DNA from 2 places in the Acidovorax sp. KPB24-07 genome. Region 2 is predicted to be linked to the other one. Evidence: predicted binding sites of a transcription regulator. Region 2 holds the regulator's gene; the other holds the start of a gene.
What was found. Region 2 encodes LexA, which represses DNA repair genes until DNA is damaged. Its sites were predicted from a motif close to ACTGTATNNNNATACAGT; they were not measured.

Region 1: recA (recombinase RecA) is a predicted target of LexA. The motif match lies at 1,599-1,616, and genes of this name have one in related genera.

The regions. Positions count from the first base shown of each region.
Region 1 covers NZ_BAAJYS010000368.1:40-3,243, forward strand. Annotated here, with positions in the region: partial or broken gene AC27IQ_RS21065 (methyl-accepting chemotaxis protein) at 1-905, opposite strand, end outside; gene AC27IQ_RS21070 (MarR family winged helix-turn-helix transcriptional regulator) at 1,032-1,535, opposite strand; gene recA (recombinase RecA) at 1,676-2,767, shown strand; partial or broken gene AC27IQ_RS21080 (regulatory protein RecX) at 2,845-3,204, shown strand, end outside.
Region 2 covers NZ_BAAJYS010000012.1:1,982-20,071, forward strand. Annotated here, with positions in the region: partial or broken gene hrpA (ATP-dependent RNA helicase HrpA) at 1-2,685, shown strand, start outside; gene AC27IQ_RS03335 (hypothetical protein) at 2,948-3,070, opposite strand; gene lexA (transcriptional repressor LexA) at 3,681-4,355, opposite strand; gene AC27IQ_RS03345 (asparaginase) at 4,440-5,408, shown strand; gene adk (adenylate kinase) at 5,479-6,135, opposite strand; gene kdsB (3-deoxy-manno-octulosonate cytidylyltransferase) at 6,276-7,073, opposite strand; gene AC27IQ_RS03360 (Trm112 family protein) at 7,070-7,252, opposite strand; gene lpxK (tetraacyldisaccharide 4'-kinase) at 7,272-8,333, opposite strand; gene AC27IQ_RS03370 (ExbD/TolR family protein) at 8,339-8,764, opposite strand; gene AC27IQ_RS03375 (MotA/TolQ/ExbB proton channel family protein) at 8,797-9,426, opposite strand; partial or broken gene xseA (exodeoxyribonuclease VII large subunit) at 9,802-11,120, shown strand; gene AC27IQ_RS03385 (superoxide dismutase) at 11,268-11,849, shown strand; gene AC27IQ_RS03390 (DUF192 domain-containing protein) at 11,947-12,435, opposite strand; gene AC27IQ_RS03395 (hypothetical protein) at 12,566-12,700, opposite strand; gene icd (NADP-dependent isocitrate dehydrogenase) at 12,984-14,243, shown strand; gene AC27IQ_RS03405 (S8 family serine peptidase) at 14,372-15,691, opposite strand; gene AC27IQ_RS03410 (anti-sigma factor family protein) at 15,688-16,365, opposite strand; gene AC27IQ_RS03415 (RNA polymerase sigma factor) at 16,375-16,953, opposite strand; gene AC27IQ_RS03420 (TorF family putative porin) at 17,039-17,749, opposite strand; gene AC27IQ_RS03425 (enolase C-terminal domain-like protein) at 17,777-18,090, opposite strand, start outside.

The sequences.
Region 1 (3,204 bases), on a different contig from region 2:
GCGGCGGTCTCTTCCAGGGCCGAGGCCTGCTGTTCGGTGCGGGCCGACAGGTCCTGGTTGCCCTGCTCGATCTGCGAGCTGGCCGCGGCCACGCCTTCGGCGCTGCCGTGGACGGCACCGACCACGCTCGCCAGGCTGGCGCGCATGTCGCTCAGGGCCTGCATCAGCTGCGCGGATTCGTCCTTGCCGTGCACGGCGATGTCCATCGTCAGGTCGCCAGCGGCCACGCCCCGCGCCACTTCGACGGCCGAAGCCAGCGGCCGCGTGATGTGCCGCGTGATCCACCAGGCCAGCACCGAAGCAATCGCCACCGCAGCGATCAGCAGGGCCAGCAGCGTGGTCTGCGCACGGTGGAACGTGGCCACCGCATCGTCGTGCGCGGCGTCGCCGCCTCGGCGGTTCACGCGGGCCAGCTCGCCCAGCGTGGACGCCATGGCATCGAAGCTCTTTTCCGAATCGGTGAAGAAGATCCGCAGCGTTTCATCGTGCGCCTGCAGCGGCTGGTCCAGCATGCGTTGCTGCACCGCGAGGTACTGGTCCCGCTGGACCTTGTAGGCCTCATAGTCCTTGCGCTCCTCACCGGGCGTCACCAGGGGTGCGTACACGGCCTCGGCATCCACCAGTTGCTGGCGCCGCACCTTGAGTTCCTCCTTGAGCTTGGTCAGGTTGCCCTGGTCCGTCGGCAGGAAGGCCTCGCTCTCGGTGCGCCGCAGGCGGTTGGCGGCGATGCGCACGTTGGCGATGGCCTCGATGCTGGGAAGCCAGTTGGTGGCCAGGTCTTCGGCACTGGCGTTGATGCGAAGCATCTGGCCCCAGGCCATCCAGGCCAGGGCGATGGTGATCAGCGTGGTGATGCTGAAGGCGAGCGCCAGTTTGGCACCGATGCGGAGGTTGTGCAGGTTCATGATAAGGACCACCTATTGCGTTTGGTATCACGATTATCATTTTGACACCTTAGAACAGACTTAAACCGAAATCCGCAGGGCGGAAATGACAAAAATATGATGCCGTATTTATCACTTTTGCAGTTTTCAGGTCGACAACCCGTCGCCTCCGGCATACGCTTCCAGCCCGATCGCCACCACCGTGGCGACCTCGTCGCCCACCTCCATGCGGAATTCCGCTTCCGCCTGCGCCACCGCATCGCGGAACGCCTGCAGCCACGCCAGGCCTGCGGCGGTGAAGCAGACCCGGCGCGCGCGGGCATCGCGCGGGTCCGGTTCCCGAACCACCAGGCCCCAGGCGGCGCACTGGTCCACCAGATCGGCCATGGACTGCTTCGTCATGCCGGCCCGCTGCGCCAGATCGGTCAGCCGGTCGCCCCCCAGCGACAGGTGGCGCGTGATGTGCACATGCGCCGCACTCACCTGATCGCGCGCGGCGAGGTTGGAAAGCGCCAGGGGCACTTCCACGTTGTGGGCCATGAGTTCGAGCACCCGCGCATCGAACCGGCGCATGGCATGCCCGAGCAGGCGGCCCAGGTGGGTCTGGCGCCAGCCATCGTCGAGGGGGAAAGAAGGTGGGGTTTCGGCCATGGCACATTGTCAGGGAAACTGACTTAAAACACCGTTTACGCGCCGAGACGGCTCGCATAAACTACTGTTCAAGCATCCAGCCTGTGACTACCCACAGCCGGACAGAGACACCCCAACCCATTGTTTTTCAAGGACTTTCCATGGACTTCGCCGTCAAGGGGACCCACCCCGCCCAGCCCGTCAACACCGAAAAGGCCAAGGCCCTCCAGGCCGCGCTGGCCCAGATCGAGAAGCAGTTCGGCAAGGGCACCATCATGCGCCTGGGCGAAGGCGAGGTGATCGAGGACATCCAGGTCGTCTCCACCGGCTCGCTGGGCCTGGATATCGCGCTGGGCGTGGGCGGCCTGCCCCGCGGCCGCGTGGTCGAGATCTACGGCCCGGAATCGTCCGGCAAGACGACGCTCACGCTGCAGGTGATCGCCGAGATGCAAAAGCAGGGCGGCCAGTGCGCCTTCGTCGATGCCGAGCACGCGCTCGACGTGCAATACGCCCAGAAGCTCGGCGTGCAGCTGTCCGATCTGCTGATCAGCCAGCCCGACACCGGCGAGCAGGCCCTGGAGATCGTGGACAGCCTCGTGCGTTCGGGCGCCGTGGACCTGATCGTGATCGACTCGGTCGCCGCGCTCACCCCCAAGGCCGAAATCGAAGGCGAAATGGGCGATGCGCTGCCCGGCCTGCAGGCCCGCCTGATGAGCCAGGCGCTGCGCAAGCTCACCGCCACCATCAAGAAGACCAACTGCATGGTCATCTTCATCAACCAGATCCGCATGAAGATCGGCGTGATGTTCGGCAGCCCTGAAACCACCACGGGCGGCAACGCGCTCAAGTTCTACGCCTCGGTGCGTTTGGACATCCGCCGCACCGGCACGATCAAGAAGGGCGACGAGGCCGTGGGCAACGAAACCAAGGTCAAGGTCGTGAAGAACAAGGTCAGCCCGCCGTTCAAGACGGCCGAGTTCGACATCCTGTTCGGCGAGGGCATCAGCCGCGAGGGCGAGATCATCGACATGGGCGTGAACGCGAAGATCATCGAAAAGAGCGGCGCCTGGTACGCCTACAACGGCGAAAAGATCGGCCAGGGCCGCGACAACTCGCGGGAGTTCCTGCGCGAGAACGCCGACCTCGCCCGCGAGATCGAGAACAAGGTGCGCGAGAGCCTGGGCATCGCCCTGCTGCCCGCCAGCCTGGAAGCCCCCGCCGCCGCCCCGGCCAAGGAAGCGGCCGAGAAGTAAGCCCTGGCCGATTGCAGGCCATGCCCGGCTCCAGCGCTTGATTGACAGGCGCTGGATGCTTCCACTTTCATAGCACCATGGGATTTGCGACGCTTTCGCTCAAGGGCCGGGCACTGCGCCTGCTGGCACAGCGCGAACACTCCCGCGCCGAACTGGCCACCAAGCTGGCCCGCCACGTGCAGGAGGGCGACGACCTGAACGCCGTGCTCGACGACCTGCAGGCCAAGGATTTCATCAGCGCGCAGCGCGTGGCCGATTCGGTGGTGAACCGCCGCGCCGCCCGCCTGGGCACACAGCGCCTGGTGCAGGAGCTGCGTGGCAAGGGGCTGGACGACGCCCTGGTGCGCGCCACTGCGGAGCGCCTACGCGCCACCGAGCTGGAGCGCGCGCAGGCCGTGTGGCGCCAGCGCTTCGGCGCCCCGGGCGAGACGCCGCAG
Region 2 (18,090 bases):
AGGCGCGCGAGCGCCAGGCGCTGGACGAGGTGCTCATCATCGCCAGCGCCCTGAGCGTGCAGGACGTGCGCGACCGCCCCATGGATGCACAGCAGCAGGCTGATCAGGCCCACGCCAAGTTCGACGACGAAAAGAGCGAGTTCAGCGGCTACCTCAAGCTGTGGAAGTGGATCAACGAAGCGCGCGGTGGCGCGCCCACCCTGCCGTCGGCGCGCATGCAGAAGCAGGCCGCGCGCAAGGGCGCGCCCTCGCAGGCCGTGCTGCCCGTGGGACAGCGCATGGCCGCGGCGGCCGTGGCTCCGCCGGCGGCCACCGAGGCCGCAGCGGCTGCGCCCACCCACAAGCTCAGCAACCGCCAGTACGAATCGCTGCTGCGCCAGAACTTCATCAGCGTGCGCCGACTGCGCGAGTGGCGCGACATCCACACGCAATTGCTGACCGTGGTGACCGAACACCGCTGGCGCATCAACGACCGCCCTGCCAGCTACGAGCAGATCCACCTGTCCATGCTGGCCGGGTTGTTGGGCAACATCGGCGTCAAGAGCGACGAGGACGACTGGTACCTGGGCGCACGCGGCATCAAGTTCTACAAGCACCCGGGCGCGCACCTGTCCAAGAAGCCCGGGCGCTGGATCGTCGCGGCCGAGCTGGTGGAGACCACGCGCCTCTTCGGCCGGGGCATCGCGGCCATCGAGCCGCAGTGGATCGAGCAATTGGGCGGGCACCTGCTCAAGAAGCAGCTGCTCGACCCGCATTGGGAAAAGAAGGCGGCCGAGGTCAACGCGCTGGAGCGCGCCACGCTGTACGGCATCGTCATCTACAACAACCGGCGGGTGAACTTCGGCAAGGTGGACCCTTATGCGGCGCGCGACATCTTCATCCGCGAGGCGCTGATCGGCGGGCAGTGGGAAACCCGTCTGCCTTTTCTGGCCGCCAACCACAAGCTCATCGCCAAGGTCGAAGAGCTCGAACACAAGTCGCGCCGACAGGACGTGCTGGTGGATGACGAACTGATCTATGCCTTCTACGACCAGCAGTTGCCGGCCGACGTGTGCAGCGGGTACAGCTTCGAGGCGTGGTACCGCGAGGCGAGCGCGTCGAAGCCCGACCTGCTCAAGCTGACGCGCGAAGAACTCATGCGCCACGAGGCCGCGGGCATCACCGGCAATGCCTTCCCGCGCACGGTGCGGCTGGGCGGCGTGGATTGCGCCGCGAGCTACCTGCACGAGCCGGGCGATGCGCGCGACGGCATCACGGTCACCGTGCCGCTGTTCGTGCTCAACCAGGTGAGCGACGAGCGCTGCGAATGGCTGGTGCCCGGCATGCTGCAGCCCAAGATCCAGGCCCTGCTCAAGAGCCTGCCGCAGCGCCCCCGCAGCCGGTTCGTGCCGCTGCCCGACAGCGCTGCCCGGCTGGCCGGGCTGCTCGGCACGCCCGAACGCTTCGGCCACGGCAGCCTGGTCGAGGTGCTGCTCAAGCAGGTGCGCGATGAGACCTCGCTCGACGTCAAGCGGGCCGATTTCAAGCTCGACATGCTGAGCCCGCACCTGTTCATGAACTTCCGCGTGGTGGACGAACACGGGCGCCAGCTCGGTCATGGGCGCAACCTGGGTGCCCTCAAGGCCGAATGGGGTGCGAAGGCGCGCGGCGCCTTCCAGGCCCTGGCAGGGCTCAAGCTGGGCGGTGATGCCAAGGGTTTTGAAGAAAAACAGGCTCCAGCGCAAGAAGTACTAGGGCATTCTGCTATCAAAAATGAAGCACCTCCCGCTGCAGCGGGGGGGCCGCGGCCCTGCGGCGGTGACGGCGCCGGCCGCTGCGGCCCGGCAGGCGCCCGCCGGCCAGCGCCACACCGCATGGACCTTTGGCGAGCTGCCCGAGCTGATGGAGATCCGCAAGGGCGGCCAGACGCTGATCGGCTTTCCCGCGCTCATCGACGGTGGCGATGCCGTCACCATCGAGGTGTTCGACGAGCCCGAACTGGCCGCCGCCCGGCACCGTGCTGGCCTGCGCCGCCTGTTCGCGCTGCAGATCAAGGACGCGCTCAAGTACCTGGAAAAGAACATTCCCGACCTGCAGAAGATGGCCGTGGCCTACATGCCGCTGGGCACGCAGGAAGAACTGCGCAGCCAGATCATCGACGTGGCGCTGGACCGGGCCTTCCTGCTCGACCCGTTGCCCACCGATGAGGCCGCGTTCAAGCGCCGGGTGGACGAGGGACGCGGCCGGCTCACCCTGATCGCCAACGAGGTCGCGCGGCTCGCCGGCACGATCTTGCTGGAGTACGCCGCCGCGGCGCGCAAGATCAAGGACACCAAGAACGCACCCGAAGCCGTGCAGGACGCGCAGCAGCAGTTGCAGCGCCTCATGCCCAAGGCGTTCCTGGCTGCGGCACCGTGGGCGCAACTGGCGCACTTTGCCCGCTACCTCAAGGCGATCACGCTGCGGCTGGACAAATACCGCGCCGATCCGGCGCGCGACGCCACCAAGCTGGCCGAACTGCGCCCGCAGGAGCAGCGCTACTGGCGCCTGGTAGCCGAACGCAAGGGCGCCGTGGATGCGCGCATGCAGGAGTTGCGCTGGCTGCTGGAAGAGTTGCGGGTGAGCTTTTTCGCCCAGGAGCTGCGAACCCCGCAGCCGGTGAGCGTGAAGCGGTTGGACAAGCTCTGGGCGCAACTCAACAGTTGAGGCCGGCAGCCAGGCTGCGCGGCGCTTCGCATCGACATCGGCACGGTGGGCGGCGGGGCACGGGGACCCATGGTGGAAGACTTGCCCAACCCTGCTCGGCCCCATTCATCGCGTAGCGGCTTCCCCCGAGCACCCACCAGGCACCCACCAGGCACCCACCAGGCACCCACCAGGCACCCACCAGGCACCCACCAGGCACCCACCAGGCACCTCCGGGTGCTTCAGGGTTGCCGGGCTTTGATTGCGGCTGGGATGTGCGGCCTCAATGCGGCGCCTGCAAGGCCGCCTCGGCCCGCACGAGGCGGTCCAGTTCCGCGCACACATCGGCCATGCGGCCGGAGATCAGCACGCGCGCCGCCGCACCGGGGCCGCGGCGATCCAGCACCCGCAGCGGGCGCGCAGCAGGCCGGGGGCGGCTGCAACCTGCAAATGCCCCACTGTCATTGGCGCTGGTGCTGGGCCATGACCGTGCAGACGGGGTTACCGCCAGTGTGGGGGGACATGCTGAAAAGGGCTGGTCGGGCGGTGCCTGCCGCGGCCGAACCACCACGAAGCGCCGTGGCAGGGGCGCGAGCGCTGGAGGACACGGCAGGCCCTCTGCCGCCGCAATTTCCAAGGCGGTGCATGGCAGCGGTTCGATGGCAGCCGGCCGCGTGGCGGACGGGCCGATGGCGTCGGCATGGAGGCCCGGGGTAACGGCATGCACCGTGCCTCTGCCGCTGGCGCCGCCGCCTGGCTGGCCTGCGACGGCCCTGCGGTCTTGGCGCGGAGGGCGGCAGGCGGGCGCGCGCAGCCACCGTGCCAAAGCATTCAGCGGTTGCGAAAAGGAAGAAAAAGCGAGCAGGGCAAATCCCATGTGAAAACTCCAGCGAAGTGCGAGGGGGTTGAACACAGGCAGGATTGCCGAGGAAAAACACACTGCCGCAGGGTTGGCTGACCAGGGCTTCTTGCCCCTGGCCGCCAGACGCCCGCCACCTGCGGCGGTGTGCAGCGGGCTACATCAGCATGGTGTTGCGGATCAGGCCCACTGCGAGCCCTTCGATTTCGAAAGGCTCGCCCGGATGCACGGTGATGACGGGGTAGTCGGGGTTTTCGGGCAGCAGCTCGATGGCGGTGGCCGTGCGGCGCAGGCGCTTGACGGTGACGTCGTCGCCCAGCCGGGCCACGATGATCTGGCCGTTGCGCGCCTCGCGGGTGGATTGCACGGCGAGCAGGTCGCCGTCCATGATGCCCGCATCGCGCATGGACATGCCGCGCACCTTGAGCAGGTAATCCGGCTTGTGCTGGAACAGGCTGCCCTCCACGCTGTAGGTTTGGTCGACGTGTTCCTGCGCGAGAATGGGCGACCCTGCCGCCACCCGCCCCACCAGGGGAAGCGACAGCTGCGACAGGCCCGGAATGGGCAGGTTGAACTGGGTGCCGCGGGCGGCATTGATGGAGCGCACCGTGTCGCTGCGCAGCCGGATGCCGCGCGATGTGCCGCTGACCAGTTCGATGACGCCCTTGCGGGCCAGGGCCTGCAGGTGCTCTTCGGCCGCATTGGCGGACTTGAAGCCGAACTCGGCGGCGATTTCCGCCCGGGTGGGGGGCGCGCCGGTGCGGGAGATGGCGGTCTGGATCAGATCGAGGATCTGTTGCTGACGGGCGGTGAGCTTGGGACTGTCGAACATGAGTGACTCCGGTGCTGAACGGATAGGCAGGGAGAGGCCTGTTTTTTAATCCAGTCACTGTATTTTTAACCAGTTTTTTGGAGCGTGCAAGTGGGCACAGGAAAAATCGTGGTGCTGGGCACCGGCGGAACCATCGCGGGCAAGGCCGCCAAGGCCGGAGACAACATCGGCTATACCGCCGGGCAGGTGAGCGTGGGGCAGTTGCTGGAGGCGATTCCTGGATTGGCGCAGGCGGCCCGTGGCCGGATCGAAGCCGAGCAGATCGCGCAGATCGACAGCAAGGACATGGATTTCGCCGTATGGCGGCAACTGGCCCACCGATGCACGCAGTTGCTGGCCGATCCCGATGTGCGCGGGGTGGTGGTCACGCACGGCACCGACACGCTGGAGGAGACGGCGTGGTTCCTGGACTCGGTCCTGGACACTGCCGAACGCCCCGTGGTGCTGGCCTGCGCCATGCGGCCGGCAACGGCGATCGCGCCCGACGGTCCGCAGAATCTGCTCGATGCGGTGGCGGTAGCGGCCACGCCCGGGGCGCGCGGGGTGCTGGCGGTGGTGGCAGGCACGATCCACACCGCGCGCGACGTGCAGAAAGTGCACCCCTATCGCGTGGATGCCTTCAGCTCAGGAGACGCCGGGCCGCTGGGCTGGGTGGAGGAGGGCGCGGTTCGCCTGGCCCATGGCTGGCCGGCCCCTTCGGTTCCGCGATTGGATGCGCTTCACCACATCGCCAACACTTACCTGTGGCCGCGGGTGGAGGTGCTCATGAACCATGTCGGCGCCGACGGCCGCATCGTCGACCTGCTGGTGCTCGACGGCGTGGATGGCCTCGTGGTGGCGGCGACGGGCAACGGCACGCTGCACCATGCCCTGGCCAAGGCGCTGGAGCGCGCGCACGAGAGCGGTGTGGAAGTGCGCGTGGCCACCCGCTGCCCGCTGGGCCGGGTGCTGCCCAAGCCGGGGGACGCCTTGCCCCACTCGGAGGGGTTGAGCCCGGTGAAGGCCCGGATCAGCCTGCTGCTCGATCTGCTCGCCCGGCCTCGGCGCCCCTGAAATGGCAACGCCCCGCAGAGGGCGGGGCGTTCCAGGCACGGCCGAGGTGCCGTGCGGGTTCAGTCGGCAATCAGCCGGCCAGTGCGGCCAGCGCGCGCTGGGTGATCTCTTCCACGCTGCCCGTGCCGCTGATGGCGCGGTATTTGGGAGCGCCGGCCGGATCGGCCTTGGCCCAGCTGGAGTAGTACTCCACCAGCGGACGGGTCTGGGCGCTGTACACATCCAGGCGCTTCTTGACGGTGGCCTCCTTGTCGTCTTCGCGCTGGATGAGGTCTTCGCCGGTCACGTCGTCCTTGCCTTCCACCTTGGGCGGGTTGAACTTGACGTGGTACGTGCGACCGCTGGCCGGGTGGGAGCGGCGGCCGCTCATGCGTTCGATGATGGCATCGAAGGGCACGTCGATCTCGAGCACGTAGTCGAGCTTGACGCCCGCGGCCTTCATGGCGTCGGCCTGCGGGATGGTGCGGGGAAATCCGTCGAACAGGAAGCCGGACGTGCAGTCGGGCTGTGCGATGCGCTCTTTCACGAGATTGATGATGAGGTCGTCGCTGACCAGCGCCCCCGCATCCATGACGGCCTTGGCCTGCTGCCCCAGCGGCGTGCCTGCCTTGACGGCGGCGCGCAGCATGTCACCGGTGGAGATTTGCGGAATACCGTATTTCTGGCAAATGAATGCGGCCTGCGTGCCCTTTCCGGCGCCGGGTGCGCCCAAAAGAATCAGTCTCATGGATGTCCTCTAAGTGTTGAATTCGGCTGGCGCCACTGGCCACGGGCTTGCCTCCGGCCCGGGATGCGGCGCTCTGATCGCGGGCAAGGATAGCACGCGGGTCCACGCGCTTTCCTGACACGGCGGGGACTCTGAAAACGCTAGGAAAACAGCGCTCGCACGCGTTCCAGATCCTGGGGGGTATCCACGCCGGGGCCAGGTGCCGAAGCGGTCACATGCACGGCGATGCGGTGGCCGTGCCACAGCGCCCGCAACTGCTCCAGTGCCTCGACCGCTTCAGTGGGCGCGGGCGGCAGGGCCGGAAACTGCCGAAGGAATGCGGCGCGGTAGCTGTAGAGGCCGATGTGGCGCAGCGGCGCATACCCTTGCGGCACGCCGGTGGCCGCGCCATCGGGCCCCTGCGTCCACCAGGCAGCGCCGGCATGGTCGCGTGCATGCGGAATGGGCGCCCGGCTGAAGTAGTGCGCGAGACCGCGCGCATCGAGCACGACCTTCACGACATGGGGGTTGGTGTAGTCGGCCAGCGTGCCGATGGCATGGGCGGCGGTCCCCATGCTGGCGTCCGTGCGGGCCGGCAGCAGGGCGGCCACGGCATCGATCAGCGCGGGGTCGATCAGCGGCTCGTCGCCCTGCACGTTCACCACGATGTCGTCGCCTGCCAGGCCCAGCTGTTCGCAGGCCTCGGCCAGGCGGTCGCTGCCGCTCGGATGGTCGGGCCGCGTGAGCAGGGCCTGCACGCCATGCGCCTGGCAGGCCGCGAGGATGCGGGCATCGTCCGCCGCCACGATGACGCGCGTGGCCTGGCTTTGCGCCGCGCGTTGCGCCACGCGCACCACCATGGGCAGCCCGGCGATGTCGGCCAGCGGCTTGTCGGGCAGCCGCGTGGAGGCCAGCCGCGCCGGTATCAGGATGGTGAAAGGCGTGGCGGGCGCGGTCACGCCTCCAGCTCCTCGTCCGTCAGGGTGCGTGCTTCGTTTTCGAGCAGCACCGGAATGCCGTCGCGCACCGGGTAGGCCAGGCGGGCGCTGCGCGACACCAGTTCCTGCCGCTCCCGGTTGAAAGTGAGCGAGCCCTTGGTGACGGGGCAGACCAGCAGTTCGAGCAGTTTGGGATCCATGGCGGTAGTGGCTTCGGGGTCAGTCGGAGGGCGATGATAGCGAGCGGCGTGCGGCAGCCCGCAACCGCTCGTCCAGCAGGGAGAAAAAAGCGCTGTCGATTTCCAGGTGCAGCGGCACGGCCAGCGCCTGGGGGTGGAGTCGCCACAGCTTGGTGGCATCTTTTTCGGTGCAAACCAGCGTCATGCCGGTGTTTTGATTGTCTTTCCAGCTATCAAAATCATAGTGATCGGGCAAGGCGGTGGTCCGCTGCAGCGTGAGTCCTCTTGCCCGCAGCATGGCAAAGAATTCCTGTGGCCTGGCGATGGCGGCCACGGCGTGCAACGGCCGGCCGCGCCACTGCGCCAGGGGCTCGGTGCTGCCGTCCGCACGCATGGCGTCCGGCCCGAGCGAGCGTCTCAGGGAGAATGCCGGCGATGTGCCGGCCGGAGCCGGTCCGGCATGGAGCACGCAGTCGACCTGGCGTGGCCAGGGTTCGCGCAGCGGTCCGGCCGGCAGGAGGAATCCGTTGCCCACGCCGTCGTCGTTGAACACGCAGATTTCGATGTCGCGGGCCAGCGCCAGATGCTGCAGGCCGTCGTCGCAAACGATCACATCGGTGCGGGGATGCTGTGCCAGCAGTGCGCGCGCCGCCTGCGCCCGGTGCCGCGCCACGAACACGGGAACGCCCGTGCGCTTCGCGATCAGCAAAGGCTCGTCGCCCACTTCGGTCGCGCGGCTGTCCGCGCACACTTCGCGGCAGTCGTTGGTGGACCGCCCGTAGCCGCGCGACACCACGCCAGGCTGCCATCCGCGCGCCACCAGATGTCGCACGATGGCCTGCGTGACCGGGGTCTTGCCCGCCCCTCCGGCGATCACGTTGCCCACGACGATCACCGGCACCGCCACGCGCTCGGCGCGCAGGAGGCCCAGCCGATAAAGCGCTCGCCGGATGGCTACCGCGATCCGATACAGACAGGACAACGGCCACAGCGCCCAAGCCAGCGGCCCACGCCGTTTCCAGGCCGCTTGCAGGGTGGATGCCTGGGTATGGGGGGCGGTGGAAGAGGGTGCAGAGGGCGGCTGCGGCCCGGCGGCAGCCATCGCGGCTACTTGCCGGCGCTGGCCGTGGACTGGGTGGCGAAGGTGATCTGCGACAGGCCCACGCGGCGCGCGGCTTCCATGACGGTGACCACCGCCTGGTGCGGTGAATTGGCGTCGGCACTGATGATGACGACGCTGTCCTTGCCGGCGCTGGCCGCCGCGGCCAATGCCTGGGCCACCACGTCCACGCTCTTGCCCTCGACCGCCAGCTTGTTGATGGCATAGCGGCCATCTGCGGCGACGGCCACGATCACTTCCTTGGGGTGATCGCGCTGCTGCTCGGCATCGGCCACGGGCAGCGTCAGTTGCAGCTCGGTGAACTTGCTGTAGGTGGTGGACAGCATCAGGAAGATGAGCACCACGAGCAGCACGTCGATGAACGGAATCAGGTTGATTTCCGGCGCTTCGGTGGGGCGGGAGCGAAAGTTCATGTCCGTTCAGCCGATGGGGTGTGGGCCATGATTCACTTGCGAAGCCGGCTGATGTGCCGCACGAACTGCTCGGAGGCCAATTCGAGGGTCAGCAGATAGGCGTCCACGCGGCTGCGGAAGTACCGCCAAAAGATCAGCGCCGGAATGGCCACGATCAGCCCGAACGCCGTGTTGTACAGCGCAATGGAAATGCCCTGTGCCAACTGGGCCGGGTTGCCGCCGCCGGACTGGCCGGCCCCCGCTTGGGAGCCGAAAATCTCGATCATGCCGATCACCGTGCCCAGCAGGCCGAGCAACGGGGCGGCGGACGCGATGGTGGCCAACGCACTGAGGTATTTTTCGAGGCGGTGCGCCACGGCCCGGCCGGAACTCTCCATCGCAGCGCGCACGTCGGCCTCGGTGCTCTGCGGATTGCTGTTGAGCGTCCGCAGGCCGCTGGCCAGCACCTCACCCAACGCGGAGTTCTGCGCCAACTGGTTCACCACATCGGGCGTGGGAACGGAGCGGGACGACACGGTGATCGCTTCATCCAGCAGCTTGGGAGGTGCGACCCGGGCGGTTTTGAGGGCGATGAAGCGCTCCACGACGAGTGCCAGCGCCAGGACGGAGCAGGCTATCAAAGGCCAGATCGGCCAGCCTGCGGCTTGTATGATCGACAGCAATTCTCTCTCCGCGCAGATGGAAGCAATCCGCGATTATGGCCCAGTTGACGTGGTGGCCCGTGGCGGAAAACGGCCGGGCGGCCCGGCGCGTTCTGCACCTTCGCATCCCCTGTCGTCACCCACATTTTCTGTGGATAACTTTGTGGGCAACCGGGCTGCGATGGCCCGCCAAGCGGCTCCAGCCCGTGAATTTGACAGATTGATGAAAAATAACGCACCAAAAAAAACGTTTGAAATCAAGGGGTTGCACGTATCTGCTAGCGATGCGCGGGGATGGGCGCCTGTGTACAGGGCCAATCGGCCATCCTCGCGCGCTGTGGACTAGTGCCTCCTGGCAATGGCCTGCAATCCCTTGCTCCATCGGTGTCTGAGGCCATGAACCTCGCAACGGCGCCACGTATCTGGCAGGTTGGGGCGCTATGCCGCGCCATTGCTGACACCCTGGAGGCCCGGTTCAATCCCGTGGCCGTGCAGGGCGAGATCACGGGCTTTTCGCGCGCGTCCAGCGGGCATTGCTATTTCACGATCAAGGACGGCCAGGGCCAGATCCGCTGCGCCATGTTCCGCCGTGCCGCCCTGTTGCTCGACTTCGCTCCGCGGGACGGGGAACTGGTCGAGTTGCGCGGCCGCCTGGGGGTGTACGAGGCGCGCGGCGATCTGCAGCTCATCGTCGAAAGCATGCAGCGGGCCGGCAGGGTGCCTTGTTCGAGCAGTTCCTGCGGCTGAAGTCGCAACTGGAGGCCGAAGGGCTTTTCGACAGCGCGCGAAAGCGGCCCTTGCCTTTGATGCCGCGTGGCATCGGCCTGGTCACTTCCCCGGGCGCGGCGGCCCTGCACGACGTGGTGACCGCCCTGCGCCGGCGCGTGCCGCACATTCCGGTCACGCTGGTGCCCGCGCTGGTGCAGGGCGCCAATGCGCCGGCGTCGATGCGGGCCGCGCTGTCCAAGCTCTACGCACTGGTGGACGCGGGCAACGGGGCGCAGGGCACGGCGTCCCGCCAGCCCCCGTGCACCATCGATGTCATCCTTCTGGTGCGGGGCGGCGGGTCCATGGAGGACCTGTGGGCATTCAATGACGAGCAGTTGGCTCGCACCATCGTCCAGAGTCCGGTGCCGTTGGTTTGCGGTGTCGGGCACGAAACCGACTTCACGATTGCTGATTTTTGCGCCGATCTGCGCGCACCGACGCCGACCGCCGCCGCTGAACTCATCTCCCAGCCACGGGCCGTCTGGCTGGGCGCCATCGATCTGTTGGCCGATCGCTTGTCGGACGGTGTTCAGGCGCAGTTCGATGTGCGCCATCAACGCCTGGACCTGGTGGCCCAGCGCCTGGGCCGGCCTTCCGGCCTGGTGGCGCGCCAGCAGACGCGTCTGGCACGGCTGGCGGAGCGCATGCGCCACAGTGTGCTACTGAAAATGCAGCGCCTGACTCAGCAGCAGCAAGCGCTGGAGGCACAGTTGCCGCAAACCCTCCAGCGGCGAATGGGCCGCCAGTCCGAACGGCTGGAGCGTGGGGCGCTGCGCCTGCAGTTGCTGGATCCGCATCTCGTCCTGCAGCGGGGCTATGCACTGCTCACCGATGCGCAAGGCCAGCCGGTGACGAAGGTGGCCCAGGTGCGGCCAGGCGACGCCGTCCGGGCGGCGTTGACCGATGGTGAGATCGATCTGCAGGTGTCACCGCGCCGGTTGCTGTGAATGGAGCGGCTGGAGCGCTTTTTCTGCCATTGGCCCTCGCCTACAGCAGGCGCTGCTATTACTTTCTACAATGCCCGTTCGGACCGCGCCAGCCCCTGGAGGGCAGTGGTCCCATTCCAAGAATTTCAACCCACGAAGGACTGCACCATGGAACATACCCTGCCACCGTTGCCCTATGCGATCGACGCACTGGCGCCTCACTACAGCCAGGAAACCCTGGAATACCATCACGGCAAGCACCACAACGCCTACGTGGTGAACCTGAACAATCTGCAAAAGGGCACGGAATTCGAGAGCATGACGCTTGAGGAAATCGTGAAGAAGTCCAGTGGCGGCATCTACAACAATGCAGCCCAGATCTGGAACCACACCTTCTTCTGGAATTGCATGGCTCCCAGCGGCGGCGGCGAGCCGTCCGGCGCCCTGGCCAATGCCATCAACGCCAAGTGGGGCAGCTATGCTGCCTTCAAGGAAGCTTTCGTGAAGAGTGCCGTGGGCAACTTCGGCTCTGGCTGGACGTGGCTCGTGAAGAAGGCTGACGGCAGCGTCGATATCGTGAACACCGGCGCGGCCGGCACCCCGTTGACCACGGCCGACAAGGCCCTGCTGACGGTCGACGTGTGGGAGCACGCGTACTACATCGATTACCGCAACCTGCGCCCCAAGTTCGTCGAAACCTTCTTCGACAAACTGGTGAACTGGAAATTTGCCGAAAGCAACTTCGCCTGAGCGTTCCGCGCCCAATAAAAAAACGGCCCTTTTGGGCCGTTTTTGTTTTGGCATGTCCCCTGTCCGTAAGGGCAGGCTTGCGGGCGTGCTCCGCCGGTCAGCGGCGGGCAAAGGGCGTGCCGGACAGTTTGAAGCCCGCCTTGATTCCCTTTTTCGAGAACCAGCCCTGGTTCATTTCCAGCACGTAACGCACCGGCTTCTCAGAGCAGTGAGAGTCCTCGGTCTGCGGCTTCATGTCCGCCAGATTGACGATGGTGCCGTCGTCCGCGACGAAAGCGGCGGTCAAGGGCAGGATCGTGTTTTTCATCCAGAAGCACTGGACGGCAGGCGCTTCGAACACGAACAGCATGCCTTCCTGCTGGGGCATCTCCTTGCGATGCATGAGGCCGATCTGCCGCTCTTGCGGAGACACCGCGACCTGTGCGTCGATGCGGTGCATGCCGGCACCCAGTTCAACGCGCTGCAGGTTCATCTGGGGTGATTCCTGGGCGCCTGCCGCCGTACAGACGGAGAGGACGAGCGCAGCCAAAAGCGGGGCAAGGGCTTTTTCAGAGCCGTCCGCCGCGCGCACGAGAAAGGATTTCATCATCCGGCTTTCCATAAATGCAATGGGAATCGAAAGGGTAGCAGCCAAAGGCAAAAAAGCCCGCGGAGGCGGGCTTTTTTGGAGGGCGTCGGCGCGGGCTGAAGGCCTTGCCGACGATGGTGCTTACTCTTTAGGCAGCCGTCTTGGCGTGCTTCTTGGTGGCCTTCTTGTGGGCGACCTTGTGGGCTGCCGGCTTCTTGGCCTTGGCCTTGGCGTGCGCCTTGGGGGCGGGGGCGGCTGGCTCGGCGCTGGGGGCGGAAGTCACGGCGGGGGTTGCCGGTGCGGCTGGCGTTGCGCCTTGTGCAAAAGCACCAGCGGCGAACAGACCAGCAACCAGGACAGCGAGGAGTTTTTTCATATATGCCAATTCCTTGAAGAGGTTCGGATGGGAGCCGCGCGAAGTGCCGCGAAGCACCTCCACAACGGCGCCGTCACGGAGGCCGTTGACAGGAAATATGTGATTTTTTTAAGGCTTAGAATTGCCGGCTGTACCGCGTTTGCCTAACCAGCTGAAGCCCCTTCATCGTTTCACCGGAGAGACCCGTTCAATGAGCAGCTACCAGCACATCAAGGTGCCAGCCGAAGGCCAGAAAATCACCGTCAACGCCGACATGTCATTGAACGTGCCGGATCAGCCCATCATTCCGTACATCGAGGGCGACGGCACTGGTTTCGATATCACGCCCGTGATGCTCAAGGTCGTGGACGCTGCTGTGGCAAAGGCCTATGGTGGCAAGAAGAAGATCCACTGGATGGAAGTGTTCGCTGGCGAAAAGTCAACCAAGGTCTACGGCCCCGACGTGTGGCTGCCGGAAGAGACGCTGCACGCCGTGCGCGACTACGTGGTGTCCATCAAGGGCCCGTTGACCACGCCCGTGGGCGGTGGCATCCGTTCGCTGAACGTCGCGCTGCGCCAGGAGTTGGACCTGTATGTCTGTCTGCGCCCCATCCAGTACTTCAAGGGCGTGCCCTCGCCGGTCAAGGAGCCCGAAAAGACCAACATGGTGATTTTCCGCGAGAACTCGGAAGACATCTACGCCGGGATCGAGTTTGAAGCCGAGTCCGAAAAGGCCAAAAAGCTCATCAAGATACTGCAGGAAGAGTTCGGCGTCAAGAAAATCCGCTTTCCTGACACTTCCGGCATTGGCGTCAAACCCGTGTCCCGCCAAGGAACCGAGCGACTGGTGCGCAAGGCGATCCAGTACGCCATCGACAATGACAAGCCCAGCGTGACCATCGTGCACAAGGGCAACATCATGAAGTTCACCGAAGGTGGCTTCCGTGACTGGGCCTACGCGCTGGCGGCAAAGGAATTCGGTGCCGAGCTGATCGACGGCGGCCCCTGGATGAAGTTCAAGAACCCCAAGACGGGCAAGGACATCACCATCAAGGACAGCATTGCGGACGCTTTCCTGCAGCAGATCCTGTTGCGTCCCGCCGAGTACAGCGTGGTGGCCACGCTCAACCTGAACGGCGACTATATCTCTGACGCGCTAGCGGCCCAGGTGGGCGGCATTGGCATCGCTCCTGGCGCCAATCTGTCCGATACGGTGGCGATGTTCGAAGCCACGCACGGCACCGCGCCGAAGTATGCCGGCAAGGACTATGTGAATCCCGGCTCTGAAATCCTGTCGGCCGAAATGATGCTGCGTCACATGGGCTGGACGGAAGCTGCCGACCTGATCATCCGGTCCATCGAGAAGTCGATCGCCAGCAAGAAGGTCACCTATGACTTCGCCCGTCTAATGGAAGGCGCGACGCAAGTGAGCTGCTCTGGCTTTGGCCAGGTCATGATCGACAACATGTAATCACTTGGGCGGGTGCCGAGAGGCATCGGCTTACTGGTGCGGAAACCCTCGAAGTCCTGTCCGGATTTGGAGGGTTTTCTTTTGGCCAGGGCGCGTTTCTGGCAGATGAATGGCTGGTCGGTGACTGGTCAGCGTTTTGCCAGCCGCTGGCCTTGGTTCGGCAGGGATTCCAGCGCCCGCTCGGCATTGACCATCCATGGCCTGCCCACACTTTTTTCGCTGTCCAGCAGGAGGTTCTTAATGGTCGTGAGGTCGAGTTGCGGGGCGCTGGATTGGAGCAATGCAATCATCCCGCTCACGTGGGCCGCAGCCATCGAAGAGCCTGTGGCGAAGTCGTAACGCCCCTGGGGCTGCAGCGTGAGCACGTCTTTTCCGGGCGCAGCCAGAACACCCTTGGCCGCCAGATTGACGTTTTCGGCCATTCCCACGACGATCACGCCGGGCACGCCGGCAGGAAAACCCGTGCGCTCTCCGTTGGACGGAAGCGCGGCGACCACCGCACGGCCCTGTTTGACCAGTTGGCCCAGCAGCGTGCCGAGCAACGGATCCTCAGGGCCTCCCAGGCTCATGTTGATGGTGCGCGCATCGGACGACATCACGGCCACGAGCGCCTTGGCGAGAGTGAACGAATTGCAGCGTGCGCCGGCTGCTGGCTGATGTGCCGGATACCAGCAGGCTTTGTAGAGGCTCACCTTTGCCTCGGGTGCGACACCGACGATGCCCTGCAGGTTGTTGCCCGCCGCGGCGATGATGCCCGCGACCTGGGTACCGTGCTGATCTTGCTGAAAGCCCACGGCATTTTCATCGACGAGGTTGTAGGCGGCATCGATCTGCCCGCGCAACTCCGGATGCTCCGTCTGCGCGCCCGTGTCGATCACGGCAATGTGCGCTCCTTTGCCGGTGCTGAGCTTGTGCGCACGTGCCACCTGCATGTCCACAAAGCCCTGTTGCAAGGGCATGTAGGGGTCGTTGTAGGCCACGGCCGAAGTCTCCGGCTCGGGGCTTGCGTTGACCGAAAAGTCCTGCAGGGGCTGCGCCAGTTGCACGCGGGCATCGCGCGAAAGCGCGTGCAGCAGCGCGTCGCGGGACGCGGTGGCGCTGATCTCGAACACCACGCAGTGCGCATTCATCGGCGGGATTGGCCAGGCAGTCACTTCCCGCAGGCCGTAGTCCACGGCGATGGCCTGGACTGTCCTTGCCGCGCGGTTGCCCATGGTGTAGCGCGGCGGGGCGCCGTAGCTGGAAAGGCTGGTGCCCGCGCGGCCCGGTACATGTTCCAGCGGATTGGGAACCGCCACGATGATGTAGCGGGTGCTGTCGGCACGCATGCCCGCCTCACCGGACGGCTGCAGCGTCCTAGCGTCGGGAGGAGGTTCCGCCGGCACGCTGCTGCAACCGGACAGTGTGCATGCCAGCAGCAAGGCCGCAGTCAGAAGACGGGTGGTCATGGCGGGCCTCCGATGGGTTCGACCATCTGCATTCCCGGGGTGCTGCGCAGCCGCTCCAGGGCCTGGGTATTTGATTGGCGCATGTCTTTCGCAGACACCGCATAAGCCCCCATCGCGTTGGGGCCACTGACCACCTGCAGGTTCAGCGAATCCAGCAACGCCTTCCAGTCTGCCAGCGTGATGCGTCCATCGGGAACGACGCGGATGGCGTTTGGCTGGCCAGCGGCCGCAGTGCCCGGGGCTGGGGGGCTGCTCAATGTCTGGAACGCCGATGGTTCCTGTTCGGACAAGCGATGTCCCATGAAGGCCAAGGCAACGGCTTGCAAGACGGCGAAGGTGGCCAGTGCATAGGTGAGGCGGCCACCGTGCCGGCGTGCACCTGCCATGGGTTTAGGCAGCGGTTGATCGCAAAGGGCGTCCATTTCGATGCGCTCCAGCAGTTTGTCCAGGCCCGCCTGTTCATCGGGCATGCGCATGGGGGCCAATGCCATGGCGGCCTGCACCTGCTGCTGCGTCTGGAGTTCGTCCCGGCAGTCGGCGCACTGTGCCAGGTGCTTTTCCACTTCCGCACGCTGCTCATCGCTGGCACGGCCATTGACGATCCAGGGCAGGGCCTCCTGGGTCAGTAGATGGGAGCGGTCCTGGCTTGGGGAATCAGGAAAACGGGAGGGCATGGTGCAATCCTATTGAGCGGTGCTGCGGGTGGCCAAGGCCGGCAGCAAGTTGCGCAACTTCACTCGCGCGTGGAACATGCGCGCTTTGACGGTTCCGACGGGTGACTGGGTGATGACGGCGATTTCTTCCAGCGAATGCCCGCCGGCATAGGCCAGTTCCAGTACCAGCCGCTGGTCCACCGAGAGCCGCTCCATGCCCTTGTCCAGCCAGTTGCGCAGTTCCCTCGCTTCGCCGGGGTCAGTGGCCAGATTGGGCTGGACTTCCAGATCGTCGTCCGCAATGGAGAGCATGTCCGTTCCCCCGTCCTGCCGCAGGGCCTTGAGCCCGCAGCGATAGGCGATGCCCATGATCCAAGTGGAGACTTTCGACTCTTCACGGAAACTGCCCGCTTTTTGCCAGACGATCCAGAAGCAATCGTTGATGACCTCTTCGATCAGGTCGGACCGGCGGGTCAGGCGGGTCAGAAACTGGCAGAGTCGGCGGTGGTACGCCCGGTACAGTGCTGCCAGGGCCGCGCGATCGCCGGACGCGATGCCATGCAGCAGTTCGAGATCGGCTGAATCGTCGGGAAAGGAGAGGGCAGCCATGGCGTAGAAGCGGGCGGATGAGCGTCTTGGAAGGTGGAATCTTGCGACGTGTGTGCCTGCAATGCACCAAAAGGTTGCGGATGCTTCAAAAAGAACGGGCCCACATGAACGACCAGTGGCCTGCAGTGTTGCCGGGGGACAACGGTCGGGCCCGACTGTCGGTTGCCAAATAGCTGAGTGAGGCGCGCCAGGGGCCTTGGCGCCAGGCGGCGCCAACGCTGCCATACGCATAACGGTCTTGCGGGCGGACCTCGGCCAGCCCGATGGTGCCCGTCAAGGAAAATTGCTCGTCGATCGGTAGCCGACCGCCCAGATCCACGGCCCACCGCATGGGCCGGGCGGCATCCCGGGTGTGGGGATATCGAAATACCGACGCACCTGCCGTGATCAGATCGCGATAGCTGAAGCTCAGGGCCGTTTCCAGCCGGTCCAGCAACTGGGCGGTGGGGTTGTCCGGATAGGCGTAGTACTGGGTGACGGCTTGGTACTGCCAGTCATTGGACAGCACACCGTCGTAGGCGAGGCGGACGATCGCCCGGCCATAGCGGCGGCCGTTGGTCTGCATTCCCAGCACGGCGCCGGCCGACCATCCCGTCGCATCGTAGAGCGTGAGCAGCCCCTGGACGATGGGGCGCTTGATGGGCGTCTGGAAACCCCGTTCGGTGAGGTCGCTGCTGACGGCGATTTCACCGGTGACATCACGGGTCTGCGCGCCGCAGCCGGCTGTTGCTCCCAAAAAGATCCAGGGCAGCAGGCTTCGGGCGGTGTTGTCAGGCCATGCGTGTGAAAAAGGCATGACAGCAGTTTAGGCCAGCCTTGCGGGTCAGCGAACGAGGCAAGGGCGCTTGGGGTCGAACTTCCAGCCGGCGTGAAGGTACTGCATCGCGATGCTGTCGTCGCGTGCGCCCAGCCCATGCTGGAGATAGAGCTGGTGCGCGCGCTCCACGGCCGCCATGTCGAGCTGAACGCCCAGGCCCGGGGTGGTCGGCACGGTCACATGCCCGTCCACGATCTGCAGCGGCGATTGTGTCAGGCCCTGGCCATCCTGCCAGATCCAGTGGGTGTCGATGGCCGTGACCTTGCCCGGGGCCGCGGCCGCCACATGCGTGAACATGGCCAGCGACACGTCGAAATGGT